Regions from separate parts of the Aromatoleum evansii genome, predicted to be linked through region 1. Evidence: predicted binding sites of a transcription regulator. Region 1 holds the regulator's gene; the other holds the start of a gene.
What was found. The regulator FNR, encoded in region 1, switches genes on or off when oxygen is low (the NO sensors DNR and NnrR bind a similar motif). The targets are predictions, from matches to a motif close to TTGANCTAGNTCAA.
Positions count from the first base shown of each region.

Region 2: U5817_RS12780 (OmpW family protein) is a predicted target of FNR. The motif match lies at 3,651-3,664, and genes of this name have one in related genera.

Region 1 covers NZ_CP141259.1:1,249,115-1,256,517, reverse strand. Annotated here, with positions in the region: gene U5817_RS05690 (heavy metal translocating P-type ATPase) at 1-1,901, opposite strand, end outside; gene U5817_RS05685 (MerR family transcriptional regulator) at 2,024-2,452, shown strand; gene U5817_RS05680 (sulfite exporter TauE/SafE family protein) at 2,495-3,202, opposite strand; gene hemN (oxygen-independent coproporphyrinogen III oxidase) at 3,331-4,722, opposite strand; gene fnr (fumarate/nitrate reduction transcriptional regulator Fnr) at 4,856-5,596, shown strand; gene U5817_RS05665 (hemerythrin domain-containing protein) at 5,636-6,166, opposite strand; gene U5817_RS05660 (SirB2 family protein) at 6,163-6,561, opposite strand; gene U5817_RS05655 (NnrS family protein) at 6,566-7,403, opposite strand, start outside.
Region 2 covers NZ_CP141259.1:2,705,357-2,712,759, reverse strand. Annotated here, with positions in the region: gene U5817_RS12795 (hypothetical protein) at 1-294, opposite strand, end outside; gene U5817_RS12790 (hypothetical protein) at 294-1,601, opposite strand; one part of gene prfB (peptide chain release factor 2) at 1,623-2,645, opposite strand; one part of gene prfB (peptide chain release factor 2) at 2,647-2,727, opposite strand; gene U5817_RS12780 (OmpW family protein) at 2,878-3,555, opposite strand; gene U5817_RS12775 (GNAT family N-acetyltransferase) at 3,937-4,443, shown strand; gene U5817_RS12770 (phosphatase PAP2 family protein) at 4,472-5,059, opposite strand; gene U5817_RS12765 (acyl carrier protein) at 5,261-5,503, shown strand; gene U5817_RS12760 (beta-ketoacyl-[acyl-carrier-protein] synthase family protein) at 5,507-6,760, shown strand; gene U5817_RS12755 (methyltransferase family protein) at 6,794-7,339, shown strand; gene map (type I methionyl aminopeptidase) at 7,382-7,403, opposite strand, start outside.

The DNA of each region.
Region 1 (7,403 bases):
GCGACCGCCGCGGCCGAATCGGCGCGGACGCGGTCCGCCACGCCGATGACACCCGCGAACACGCCATCGACGGCCACGGCCACGAGGGTCTTGCCCCCCGCCGCCATCCGCTCGCAAACCGCGGCATCCACCGAGGCCTGCCGCTCGTCGAGGAAACCCGGCGTGCCGATGAGCACCTCACGCCCCTCGACGCGCCCCGCAAGTCCCTTGCCCCCTACAGCCACCACCTCTTCCGCCGAAGCACGCTGCGCCCCGGATTCGCGCGCGGCACGGACGATCGCCGCGGCGATCGGGTGGGCGCTCGTCGCCTCCAGTGCGCCCGCGATCGCAAGCAAGTCCTCGCGACTCCACCCGGCGGCGGGAATCACGTCGCTCACCTCCGGCGCCCCCTCCGTCAGCGTGCCGGTCTTGTCCACCGCGAGCACCCTGATCCTTTCCGCCAGCTCGAGCGCCTCGGCATTTTTCACCAGCATGCCCGCACGGGCCCCTTGCCCCGTTCCGACCATGATCGCGGTGGGGGTCGCCAGCCCGAGCGCACAGGGACATGCGATCACCAACACCGCAACGGCGCTGATCAATGCCTGGGCGAAGTCCCCCGCCAGCCACCACCAGCCGACGAAAGTAAGCGCCGCTATCGCCACGACGACAGGGACGAAAACGGCCGCGATGCGGTCCGCGAGCCGCTGCACGGGCGCCTTCGAGCCCTGCGCCTGCTCGACCATGCGAATGATTCCCGCCAGCAGCGTATGCGCCCCGACACCGGTCGCCCGGCAGCGCAAGACCCCCTGTCCATTCAGGGTGGCCGCAAACACCTTGTCGCCCGGGCGCTTGTCGACCGGCATGCTTTCCCCCGTCAGCATTGCCTCGTTGATCGCCGACTCACCCGACTCGACCTCGCCATCCACCGGGATCGCATCGCCGGGGCGCACCACGAAGCGGTCTTCGGGCTGCAGGGTCTCCACGGGAACGGAAACGATCTCGCCGTCGCGCTCGACGAACGCGAGCTTGGGCTGCAGGCGCAGCAAGGCATCGAGCGCCGCCGTCGTGCGCGCCTTGGCACGCGCCTCGAGCAACTTGCCGAGCAGGATCAGCGTGATGATCGTCGCCGACGCCTCGAAATACACGTGCAGGTCGTGACGACCGAGCAGCGTCACCGCCGTGCTGTAGATCCACGCCATCGACGTTCCGAGCACCACCAGCACATCCATGTTGGCCCCGCCCCCGCGCAGGGCGGACCACGCGCCGCGGTAGAAGCGCGCGCCGATCCAGAACTGCACCGGTGTGGCGAGCAGCAGCTGCAGCCAGCGGGGAACGAGTTCGTGCGCGCCCGCCCATTGCCCGCCGAACATCAGGGGCATCTGTGCCAGCAGCGGCAAGGTGAGCAGCGCGGCGATCCAGAAGCGCCGCATGTCCGACTTCCACGCCTGCGCCTGCTGCAGGCGCTGCTGCTCGCGCGCGGCGATGCCCGTTTCCACCCCTTCGAAGCCCGCGCGACGCACGGCCTCGCGAATGGCCTCGGGAACGACAAGCCCCGGCTGGAAGCGCAGCGTCGCGCGTTCGGTCGCGAAATTCACCGCCGCATCGACGCCCGGCAGCCGGTTGAGCACCTTTTCCAACCGAGTCGCGCACGCTGCACAGGTCATGCCCGTGATGGCGAGTTCCATCGTCGCCTGCGGCACATCGAATCCGGCCTTGCGGATCGCCGCGATCACCTGCTCGGGTCCGCTGGCCGGATCGCTGAAACTCACGCGCGCCTTTTCCGCGGCGAGATTGACCGAGGCGTCCACCCCCGGCAGACGTTTCAGCACCTTTTCGATCCGCGCCGCACACGCGGCGCAGGTCATTCCGGACACCGGCAACTCCAGTGTCGGGCTCTTCATTGTCGTTTCGGGAGCACTCATCTGCACCACTCCATTCGCCAGGTTCCGGATCCTCCCCGGATCCGCACGGCCCGTTCGGCGCTTGCGGAACGGAACGTCTGGTGGCAGTCTAAACCCTGTACCGAAGTACGGAGTCAACCCCCATGAACACCCCCATCAGTACCCTCACCATCGGTGCGCTGGCGAAATCCGCCGGAGTCGGCGTCGAAACCGTGCGCTATTACCAGCGTCGCGGCCTGCTCGCGGCGAACGGCGCCCACCGGGGCGCGTTCCGCGTCTACGGAATGGACGAAGTCGCTCGCCTGCGCTTCATCCGCCGTGCCCAAGCGCTCGGCTTCAGCCTCGACGAGGTCTCGGAGCTGCTCGCGCTGGACGAAGAAACAGACCGCGAACGGGCACGCGCGTTCGCCCAGGCGAAGATCGCGGATGTCGAGTCGCGCATCCGCCAGCTGGAGGAGATGCGCAGCGCGCTGCAGGGGCTCGTGTCCTGTTGCGAGCATACGGAGGCGCCCGCCCCCTGCCCGATCCTCCACGCCCTCGCGAACGCCGCCGAGCCCCCTGCACGCGAGTGAAGGCTCGCGCCCGGCCACCACACCAACGGCCTGGCTGAGCCCTCACACCTCGCACACGACGCCGCGCCAGAGCGCGCCGCCGAGGCTGGGGGCATGGAACAGCCCGAACACGCCGAAACCGAGGACGAGCATTCCGGCGACGAAACGGACGCGGCGGTTGCGCGTGATGTCGCGGAAGCGCTTGAACACCATCCCCGCAAGCATCAGGTTGGGCAGCGTACCGAGCCCGAAGGCCAGCATCAGCCCCGCCCCGCGCCCTGCCGAGCCGGTCACCAGGGCAGTCGTCAGCACGCTATAGACGAGGCCGCAGGGCAGGAATCCCCACAGCAGCCCTAGCGGCAAGGCCTGGCCGACCGAACGGGCGGGGATGAAGCGTGCAGTGAAAGGTTGCACGCGTTTCCACAGCACGAGGCCCGCGCGTTCGACGGGCGCGAGCAGGCGTGTGAAGCCGGTCAAGTACAAGCCCAGGGCGACGAGCATCAGGTTCGCGAGCACGTACAGGCCCATCTGCACCGGCAGGATGTCCGAGAACAGCATGCCCACCGTGCCGAGGGCACCGAGGGCACCGCCCAGCGCGGTGTAGGTGGCAATCCGGCCGAGGTTGTAGGCGAGGTGCACCTGCCACTGGCGACCGGCCCGGCCGGGCATGTTCACGGTGAGCGCACCGACGATGCCGCCACACATGCTGACGCAGTGCGTGCCTCCCAGAAGGCCGATCAGGAAGGCTGCGATGTAACCGGTTTCAGGCATGGCGACGATGGGAAAGACAGAAGAAGCCCGCGGCCGCAGCCCAAAAAGAAACGGGCGCCCGAGGACGCCCGCACTGTATCACCTTCTCCTGCCCTGCACAGCCCGCGCCCGCGGGCTGTGCGCTCGGTTCAGATGACCTTCGAATAGCGCGCGCGCTCGCGGTCTGCGCGCAGGTAGCGGTCGAACACCATTGCGATACCCCGCACCAGAAGACGCCCCGGGGGCAGCACGCTGATCCACTTGTCGCTGACCTTCAGCAGCCCGGCCTCCTCCATCGCCTTGAGATCCTCGAGCTCGTCGGCGAAATATTCGTCGAACTTGATCAAGTGCGCGATCTCTATCGAGTCGATCGACAGCTCGAAATGGCACATCAGCGCCTGGATGATCGAGCGGCGCAGCAGGTCGTCGGCAGTAAGCTCGATGCCGCGCAGGACGGGGAGTTCGTCGCGATCGAGGGCATCGTAGTACTCGTCGAGCGTCTTCACGTTCTGCGAATACACCGGACCGATCTTGCCGATCGCCGAGACGCCGAAGGCCAGCAGGTCGCACTCGGCCTGCGTCGAATAGCCCTGGAAATTCCGGTGCAGGCGCCCCTGGCGCTGCGCGATCGTCAGCTCGTCGTCCGGCTTCGCGAAGTGATCCATGCCGATATAGACATAGCCCGCCTCGGTCAGGCGGCGGATCGCCAGCTGCAGGATCTGCAGCTTGGTGTCGGACGTCGGCATGTCGTTGATCGCGATGCGCCGCTGCGGCTTGAACAGACCCGGCAGGTGGGCGTAGCTGTACAGCGAGATGCGATCGGGCGACAGCTCCAGCACCTGCTCGAGCGTGCGGTTGAAGCTGATGATGTTCTGGCGCGGCAGGCCGTAGATCAGGTCCATGCTGATCGACTTGAAGCCGGTGGCACGGGCGGCATCGATCACGAGCTTGGTTTCGTCGTAGCTCTGGATGCGGTTGACCGCCTCCTGCACGTCCTCGTTGAAGTCCTGCACACCGACGCTCATGCGGTTGAAGCCAAGGTCGGCGAGCAGTTTGACCGTGTCGAAATCGACCTTGCGCGGATCGACTTCGATCGAGTATTCGCCGTTCGGCACCAGCGTGAAGCGCTTGCGCACCGAGTCCATGAGCTGGCGCAGCTCGTCGTGCGACAGGAAGGTCGGCGTGCCGCCGCCCAGGTGCAGCTGCGTGACCTGATGGCTTCCGCCCAGCGCGGCTGCCTGCATCTCGATTTCCTTATCGAGATATTTCAGGTACTTGGCCGAGCGCGCATGATCCTTGGTGATGATCTTGTTGCAGGCGCAGTAATAGCAGATCGTGTTACAGAAGGGGATGTGGAAGTATAATGAGAGCGGTTTACTCACGCCGCCCACACCGCGTTGCGCCAGCCAGTCCCGCAATGCACGGGCATCGAACGCTTCGACGAAGCGATCGGCCGTCGGGTAGGACGTGTAACGCGGCCCGTTGATGTCGAACCGACGAATCAACTGCTGGTCGAAAACAAGATCTTTCTGACTGGTCATGGTTGTATCGCTTGAGTGCATTCCGTACGATCTCAAAAAGCCGCAGTTTCGTGGTTGACGTGGATCAACGGTACATTCCGACAGGCGCCTGCCACTTCTCGGTCGATGTAGAAGGAACAATATTATCGTGCAAATGAAGGCGACGGTGCCGATTACAGTTGCGAGTCTGAAGGTCGCATGCTCCCAGTGCAATCTGGTCGAGCTGTGCCTGCCGTTCGGGATGTCGGAATCGGAAATCGACCGTCTCGACGAACTCGTCGGCGCACGTCGCAAGATCAAGCGCCAGCAGCACCTGTATCGCGCGGGCGATCCCTTCGAGGCAATCTACGCGATCCGCGCCGGCTCATTCAAGACCGACGTGCTGCTTGAGGACGGGCGCGAACAGGTCACCGGCTTCCAGATGACCGGGGAGATGCTCGGACTCGACGGCATCAGCACCGAAGCCCATTCCTGCAACGCGATCGCGCTGGAAGACAGCGAGGTGTGCGTCATCGCATACAGCAAGCTCGAGGAGCTTTCGCGCGTGGTCGAGGGGCTGCAGCTGCAGTTCCACAAGGTGATGAGCCGCGAAATCGTGCGCGACCATGGCGTGATGACCCTCCTCGGCTCGATGCGTGCGGAAGAGCGCCTGGCGGCCTTCCTGCTCAACATGTCCCAGCGTTTCACGGCGCGCGGCTTTTCTCCGGCGGAGTTCCACCTGCGCATGACCCGCGAGGAGATCGGCTCCTATCTCGGCCTAAAGCTGGAGACTGTGTCGCGCGCCTTTTCGAAGTTCCAGGACGAAGGGCTGATCGCAGTTCAGCAGAAACACATCCGCATTCTGGACATCGTCGGCCTGAAGCGGCTGATCCAGCACCCCACGCCGCGCCCCTGAAGGGGCTTTCCCTCTTCATACGCCCGTCGCCCTCGGCCGTTATTGACGCCGTCGCGCAGTCATCGTGCCGGACAGGGCGGCGATGTCTTCTTCGGACAGCAGATTGCGCGCAATTGGCAACAGCTCGCCCTCCTCGCGCTGAATGTGGCGGCGATAGGCATCCGCGAACGCGTCGACGTCCGCCGGTGTGAGATCGGTCGCTTCCCCGGCGGCAATGCGCTCAAGACGCGTGCGCATCCGCGCCCAGCCGGCAAAGAGCTTCTGGTGATCCGCCAGGATCCAGTCGATGAGCGTGCCGAGTTCGGCACGCCGGGCCTCATCGGCACGCGCGCGCAGGACGGGGAAAAGGTCGTCCTCCTCGTCCTGATGATGCTTGACGGCAGCGACGTCGAAGTAACGCATCACGTTGGCGGCAGCCTGCTGCGCCTGCTTGTCCGGACCATGCTCCGGCAGCCATGCGGCGAGCCGTGCCAGGGTCGCAAGCTGCGCCTGCAGGCGCTCATGGCAGGCCTCGAGCATCTCGAGAGGCGTCTCGAAACCGGGCGAGGAAGGGATCAGCGAATCGGTCATTGGAACACTCCGGCATACGCGAGGAATCCTGCCGGGTGCTTGCTCAGTGCCACCGACACGATCCATGAAAAAACAAGCAGGGCCGCCAGCAGCGCCATTACCCGGACGCGCATGGTGCGTCCCCAGCGCAGCGCGGTCGCGCCAAGAAGAATATAGACGACAAGCGCGACGACCTTGGCGGTGACCCACGGCGCGACGAAGGGGTAATGGCCGCTCATCGTCGCCAGCGTGATCGCGCTGCCGAGAAACACCGTGTCGATCACATGCGGCAGAGTGCGCGTGACGCGGTGATCCACCAGGGGGCTGCGCAGCAGCATCCACATGCCCTGCAGCAGGAAGCCGCTGATGCTCAGGATCGCACACAGGATGTGCAGGTGCTTGATCGCCGGGTACATGCGCTCAACCCGGACGCCCGTCGCTGCGCGGGCGCCAGTAGATCGGCAGATAGCGCGTTGCCCAGGCGCCGAACACGCCCAGCCAACCGAGCACAGCCAGCAGCATGACGAGCGCCGACCAGCCTGCGGGGACGAGCTCAGCCGTGATCCGCACGACGACGACGAGTTCGAGACCGAGGAAAAGTCCCCAAGTCAGGCGATCTGCTGCGAGCTTGCGACCCGAATGCCCGAGGGTGACCCGCGACACCATCGCCATCAGGACGGACCCGAAGAATCCGACACCCAGCGCATGCAGCGGGGCCATGCCCAGCATGTTGTACCCGAGCAGCGAGGCCGCGCTCTGGATCGCGAAGAGGGTCAGCGCGATTCCCAGCCACAGAAAGCCGATGTGGAGCATCCCCAGCAGGGGCACCTTCATCGCCGGCACCGGCCGCCACTGCCGCGACAGCCACAGGGCCGCGACCGCGGCGGGTGCATCCGCGATCCAGCGCAGCGACAACCATCCCGCGACGTCGAACACGGCATGCATGACGCTGCCCCCGACGACCAGCACCAGAACCCACAGCGGACGCACCATGACGTAGGACGGGATCACGCCGCTGGAAAAGAAGGGCACCATGCGATGGCACACACTGAAGAACACCGGCAACAGCGAGCAGAACACCGCAAGCTCGATCGCAATACGCGCCCAGACCGGATCGCCGCTCAGCGCAAAACCGAGCCAGGCAAGTACGGCAACCATTCCGGCGATCATCGCGTAGCACACCACGCGAGCATGCAGGGCCTCCAGATCGCCATGATGCGCGACCTGCCACAGGATGCGCTGCATCCCGCCCCATCCG
Region 2 (7,403 bases), 1.5 Mb from region 1:
GAGCGACCAGATCACGACGAGCAGTGCGATCTCGTCGCGCGTGAGGCCCACGTTGCTTGCCGCGTACTCGCGCCGGGCGCCGAACACCGGTTCGAACATCTCTGGGGTCAGCACGGCGGCGACGTGCGCGGCGTAAGGGTTGTCCTGGAGCTGCAAGCCGACGGCTGCGAGGCGGTGGTCGAGTTCGACGCGGAAGGTCTCGTCGACCAGCGCGCGGCGCACCAGCCGGTCGTTGCGCGGCAGCCAGCGATGCGCGAGCAGGCGCGCGGTGAGGGTCTTGAGTTCGTGTTCCATCAGGCGTCCATGAGGGGGCGCGCGTTCGCGGGCTCCGCTGCTGCGGAGGCGGTCGGGCGTGGGATCACCCTGCCTTCGGAGATGGCGGCGATTTCGTCCTCGCCGACCGGAACGAGCGTATCGCCGAAGTGGATGTCCACGGGGAGGCGCATGAATTCGCCGATCGGGCCGTCGGCAGGCCCGGCGGACTCGCCGTCTGCGAGCAGGGCCAGCAGCGACAGGCGATAGGAGGCGGGCGCAAAGCCGCCGCCGGCCACCACGGAGTGCAATGGGGCGGAATCGGGCAGGGTGTCGAGGCGCCGGGCAAAATGCTCGAGCAGCGCGAGATCGTCCTGCTCGGGGGCAGTGTTCACCGCGGCGGCGTCTGGGGGCGGCAGCGCGGTGTCGGTTTCGCGGGCACGGATCTCGTCGGAGAGCACGCCTTCGGCGCGGTCGATCAGCTCGTGGCCGCCGGCGAGCAGGGGCTGCTCGGGTACGACGAGGAGCGCTCCCTCCGCGAAAGCGGCGAAGGCTGATGCGTCGAGCCCGCGCAGCCACGCAACCACGTCGGACGAGGAAATCCCCGATGCGCCAAGCGTGACGCGCTGCGCCTCGATCTTGTTGAGCGCGCGCTGGAAGCTCGCGTCGGTGCGTGCGAGCCGGGACTGGGCAAGACCGATGCGCTGTGCGATGCGTGCGATCTCGAAATCGACTTCGGGATCAGCCAGCAGGCCTTTGAGGATCTCCGTGCCGCGCGCGAGCCAGCGCTCGTTGGCGGAAAGTCGGCGGCGCGCACCGAGGATCTGGAATTCCGAACCGGAGGCGATCGCCTCCTCGAAGTGCCAGGTGAGATCGTTGAGCTTGGACAGCAGGTGGCCGAGCGCTTCGGGCGTAATGCTGCCCACGGCCTGCAGGCCGGCGAGCTGGGCGGTGAGGAAGCCCAACTCCGCGTCCTCTTCGGCCGAGAAGCGCAGCAGCATGGCGATGGCCGCCACGGCGTTGCGGCCGAGGTCCGAGAGGTGGTAATTGCCGTCGTCGGCGTAGGCGAGAAGCTGGTTGTCGCGCAGGCGCTTCAGGACGGTTTCGAGCTTTACCGGGTCGAGGTAGGTGAAGCGTGAGCGCAGGGCGTCGGGCGACCAGCGCGGCGATTCCGCTTCCTGACCGATCTCGCGCAGCACCAGCAGGCGCAGCATGACCTCCGCCTCGGAGCCACGGAACAGCGTGATGAAGGCGTCGATCAGCGGTCGCGCCGCGGCGAGCGGCGCGAGTTCGGGCACGTCGTCCGCGGCAACGCCGGGGGCGAGGAAATCGGCGAGCTCGGGCGTCATGCGTGCGCGCGGGCGGGGCGCTCAGACACCCTGCTTGAGGCTCGCCGCGATGAAGTCGTCCAGGTCGCCGTCCAGCACGGCCTGGGTGTTGCCGACTTCGTAGTTGGTGCGCAGGTCCTTGATACGGGACTGATCGAGCACGTAGGAGCGGATCTGGTGGCCCCAGCCGATGTCGCTCTTGGAGTCCTCCAGCTTCTGCTGTTCGGACTGGCGCTTGCGCAGTTCCAGCTCGTACAGGCGGGCCTTCAGCATGGACATCGCTTCGGCCTTGTTTTTGTGCTGCGATCGGTCGTTCTGGCACTGCACGACGACGCCGGTCGGCTCGTGCGTGATGCGCACCGCGGAGTCGGTCTTGTTGATGTGCTGGCCACCGGCGCCGGACGCGCGGTAGGTGTCGATGCGCAGATCGGCCGGATTGATCTCGATCTCGATCGAGTCGTCGACCTCCGGATACACGAACACCGACGAGAAGCTGGTGTGGCGGCGTGCGTTTGAGTCGAACGGGCTCTTGCGCACGAGGCGGTGGATTCCCGTCTCGGTACGCAGGAAGCCGTAGGCGTATTCACCGCTGACCTTGATCGTGGCGCCCTTGATGCCCGCGACTTCGCCTTCGGATTCCTCCATCAGCTCGACATTGAAGCCCTTGCGCTCGCAGTAGCGAAGGTACATGCGTTCGAGCATGCCAGCCCAGTCCTGCGCCTCGGTTCCGCCGGCGCCGGCCTGGATTTCAATGAAGCAGGGATTCGGGTCCATCGGATTCGAGAACATCCGGCGGAATTCGAGCGCATGCACCTTCCCCTCGAGCGGGGAGAGATCGGCTTCAACCGCGGTCAGGGTGTCCTCGTCGTCCTCGGCCTGAGCGAGTTCGAACAGGTCCTTGAGGTCGATGGAGGATTGCTCGATGTCGCGCAGGTTGACGACGACATCCTCGAGCTGACGCTTTTCCTTGCCGAGCTCCTGAGCCTTCTCGGCATTATTCCAGACCGCCGGATCTTCCAGCGCACGGGTTACTTCTTCGAGCTTCGACGCCTTTTCGTCGTAGTCAAAGATACCTCCGAAGTTCGCGACCGCGGGCCTGCAGGTCGTCGAGTTTCTGGGAGATGGCGTTGATGCGTTCGGCTTCCATGGCGAGGCTCCGGGCGATTCTGGGAAACTGACAAGTATACCTCGATCGGATCGCGCCGCGCGCATGGCCGCGCGAGACAACGCCTGCGCGATCCCGAAATGCAAACGGCGGCCCGCAGGCCGCCGTTGTCGGCGCCGGGCGTTACCGGAATCAGAACTTGTAGCCGACGCCGACCATGTACACCCACGGATCGATCTCGACACTAACCTTGACCTTGCCGAGCACAGGATGCCGCGCGGTGGCATGGCTGTCGATACCGATACGCCAAACAGCCGCGTTCAACACGACTTTGTCCGTGAGCATGTAGTCGATGCCGGCTTGCAGGGCGAGACCCCAGGAATCCTCGCGATCGAGATGGGAAAATCCTTGAGCCTTGCGGGCATCCGTCAGATCTTCATTGAAGAAGGCCGTGTAATTGATGCCGGCACCCACGTACGGCTGCCATTTCGAGCTGGAGTCCATCGGAAAGTATTGCAGCGTAACGGTCGGCGGCAGTTGCTCGATGGTGGCGAGCTTGCCGTTGAGACCTGCGGGCAGCCCCTTGACGCTGACGCTGTGCTTGAAGGGCGTGGCAGCGAGCAGTTCAACGCCTACGTGGTCGGTCAGCATGTAACCGAACGTCAGGCCGAGCTGCGTGTTGTCGCTCACCGTGGCATTCGAGCCGGCGATCTTCCCGGTGGCACTCGATGAGACATCGGAGCCCCCCATTTCCGGACTTACTGTCGCCGCACCTGCACGGACAACGAAGTCGCCCGCCTTGTAGGCGTGCGCGAACGGACTTGCGGCGCCCAGGGCGAGCAGGGATGCGATGACGAGCGATTTTTTCATGAGCTACTCCTCTTGCATGACGCGAATGAACTGTGGGGCATAGTACCCACTCTTCAGTGCCGGTTATGTGCGTCGCACAAAAATTTCGCTTACATTTGACGAATGTCAAAAAAACCATACCTATAGCAAGGTTTATCCCCGCATATCGCCGTAAGCGGGCGGGCAAGCCAGTTTCAGAGGGAACTCGAAAACCGATATCAATCGCCAGGCATCCAGTCGGTTGTGTCCCCCTGAAATCGCATTGGGTACCCGCACCCGCATTTGCTGCACTGCTACATAGACCACTGGCGCGCAGACATCACCTCGGCGCCATTCGCAGGGCGAGGCTCGACGATCGAGGTATGATGTCGCTCCCTGACCCGAACGTCCCGGAATATCGACGTGCCCATCGAAGTCATTCGTGCCGACTATCACAACCCCGTCCATGCTCATGCGATCACTGAGTTGCTCGACGCCTACGCGCGAGACCCAATGGGCGGAGGCGAGGCATTGCCCGCAGAGGTCAAGGAAAGGGTCGTGGGGGCGCTTGCCCGCCAGCCACACGCGTTCAGCCTGATCGCCTTAGCGGACGGCGTCGCAGTGGGATTGGCGAATTGCTTCGAGACCCTCTCGACCTTCGCCGCCAGGCCGCTGATCAACATCCACGATTTCGTCGTCCTCGCGGAGTGCCGCGGACGCGGAGTGAGCCAGCTGCTGCTGGCGGCGGTCGAGGCGGCCGCGAGGGAGCGCGGATGCTGCAAGATCACCCTGGAGGTGCTCAGCGGCAACGACGCCGCACGGGCGGCGTATGCGAAATTCGGATTCAGCGATTACACGCTGGATGCGAGCGTCGGGACTGCGCTGTTCTGGCAGAAACCAATCGAAAATCCCCCGCCCGGCGCTGCCTGAGCGGAGCTTGCGCCGAACTGGCGCACGCTCAAAGCCCGTTCGGCGCCAGCCGTGAGATGTGCCGAAGCGATGGCAGCGCGAAGGCCAGCCCGACCGCGATGCCGGCAATGAGGTCGAGCACTACATGCTGGCGGGTGGCGATCGTCGACCACAGGATTGCCACGCAGAGCAGGGCATTTCCCCAGCGCAGCAGCGTCGGCGCCTCCACCGCGCGCGCGATCCGCTCCAGCCATAACGCGGTGAATACCGAGGATGCAACATGCAGCGAGGGACAGGCGTTGCCGGCTGCGTCCACATTCTTGATGAATGCGAGCTGCGGATAGTCGGACCAGTCGATGCCAGCCGGTGGCACCGCGGTGGGAAGCACCCAGTAAATACCGAGGCAGAACCCGCACAGGGCGGAGATCCACACGCCGAACCAGAGCAGCGGCCGCAGGCTGCCGATGAAGGCGGGCGGCAGCGACACGTACACCCACAGGCTTGCGTAAATCGGAAATGCGGCCGCGGAAAAGGGGATCCATGCATCCGCGGCAACGCGCGGCATCATCGTCGGTGCAGTGAGCGGATCGCGCAAAACCGTAAAATACCCCCAGAAGAACAACACCATGAAGATCATGGTTCCCGCTGCCTTGAGCGGCCAGAGTGTCGCGAAACGGCTAGCCAGCTGGCGAAACCAGGCGGAGCGGGGTGCCGCATCCAGCGGCGTGGCGGAGAGGGTCGTCATGGCCGGCGGATAGTACCAAACATCCGCCAGCGCGCCGGGATCGACCGTGCCATCTATGGTGAAACATTTGATTTCATATAGAATTCGCGCCCTATGAATTCAATTGCACTTATTCGCGAATTTCTCGACGAGCGCCTGGGCGTGGCGTCCGAGAAGGTTGTTCCGGATGCGCTGTTGGTGGACCTCGGTGTCGACTCGCTGATGATGCTCGAGCTGATGTTCGCCTTCGAAGACCGCTTCGGAATCAAGGTCCCGAGCGATCTCGAGAACCCGAAAAGCGTCGGCGACATGGTGACAGCCATGGACGGCCTGATCGCAGCCGGCGGCGTGCACTGAGCCATGGTCGGGCGTCGGGTTGCGATCACGGGACTGGGACTGGTCAGCCCGTACGGCGGCGATCTGGCGAATTTCTTCAAGCGGCTGTGCGCCGGGGAAACGGCGATCCGCCATCTTCTAACCGACGATCAGCCGCGCCCGCTTTCGATTCCCTTTGTCGCATGTCCGGCGTTCGATGCCGATGCCGTGCTCGGCAAGCCGCTGGCCGCGATGATGGACCGCTTCGCACAACTCGGCATGGCGGCAGCCTTCGACGCGTGGGACTCCGCCGGCCTGCCGCGCAGCGCCGGTGAGGAATCGCGCGACGACTGGGGCGTATCCTGGGGCACCGCGCTCGGCGGCACGCTCGCCTATGAAAAGGGCTATCGCGAGCTGTGGCAGCGGGGGCGCGAACGCCTGTCGCCGCTCTCCGTGCTGCTCGGCATGAACAACGCCGCCAATGCCCATATCTCGATCCAGCTCGGATTGGGGGGCGCAAGCACGAGCCACACCGTCGCCTGCGCATCGTCGGCCGTTGCCATCGGCGAAGCCTTCCGGCGCGTGCGCTCGGGAGAAGCGACGGTCATGGTCACCGGTGGCTCAGACGTGCCGCAAGCCTATGGCGTCGCGCGCGCATGGGAAGCCCTGCGTGTCATGGCGCCCGGCAACGCAGAAACCTCACCCTCCGCCTGCCGTCCCTTCGCCGGCGATCGCCGCGGCCTGGTTCTCGGCGAAGGCGGAGCGGCGCTGGTTCTCGAGGACTGGGATCACGCGCTGGACCGCGGTGCAAACATACACGGGGAAATCGTCGGCTACGGGGCAAGCTGCGACCACAGCCACCTCGTGCGTCCCGAAGTGGCCGGTCAGGTCCGTGCCATGCAGGCCGCGCTTGCCGATGCTCGTTTGGCCGCCGGCGATGTCGACTACGTCAATGCCCATGGCACGGCTACCGCCGAGGGCGATCCGGTCGAGATCGCTGCGCTCAAGTCCGTGTTCGGGAAGCGGGCGGAAACGCTGCCGGTGAGCGCGACCAAGTCCATGCACGGCCACCTGCTCGGCGCAGCGGGCGCCATCGAGGTGATCGCCTCGGTACTCGCGCTGCGCGACGACGCTCTGCCGCCCACCATCAACCTTGCCGGCAATCTCGACCCAGCCTGCACCGGAGTCGAACACCTGACGGCCGCCCGCCACGGAGCCGCGCCGCGAGCGGCACTCTCCAATTCATTCGCCTTCGGCGGCAGCAACGCCGTGCTCGTTTTCCGCGCCGTCCGCCAATAAGGCCGGAAGAGCCGTCGTCACGCGGAAACGCCGATGAGCCTGCCGATCTCCAATCTGCCGCTGCTGCTGACCGGCACCGCCGGCCTGCTGTGGCTGTCGCGCAAGCCGCTGCGCAATCCCGGCAGCCACGGCTTCTACCGCTTCTTCGCGTGGGAGACCATCCTCGCGCTGACGTTACTCAATCGCGAGCCGGCAGGTGATCAACTGCTGTCCGAAACCCTCCTGCAGTTAAGCCTGCTCCCGCTGGTCTTCGGCTTCATCGCGCTGCGTCGCGAGGGCAAGCGCGACCCGACCCGGCGCGACGACGGCTCGCTCTACAGCTGGGAAAAGACTTCCGAGCTGGTCACGCAGGGCATCTTCGGCCTCATCCGCCACCCGATGTACAGCGCGCTGCTCGCGCTGGACTGGGGCATGTTCTTCCGCGCCCCCAGTTGGCCCGCCTTCGCGCTCGCCCTTTTCGGTAGCGCCTGCGTGCTGCTGACCGCGCTGGCCGATGAAAGGGAATGCATCGCCTATTTCGGCCAGGCCTACATCGACTACATGCAGGGCACGCGCCGCTTCATTCCGTGGCTGTTCTGACCGGCGGGAGCCGCGCGGAAGAGGGCGCGCGTGCCCTTGCGCTCAAAGTGCCTGTGCGGGCATC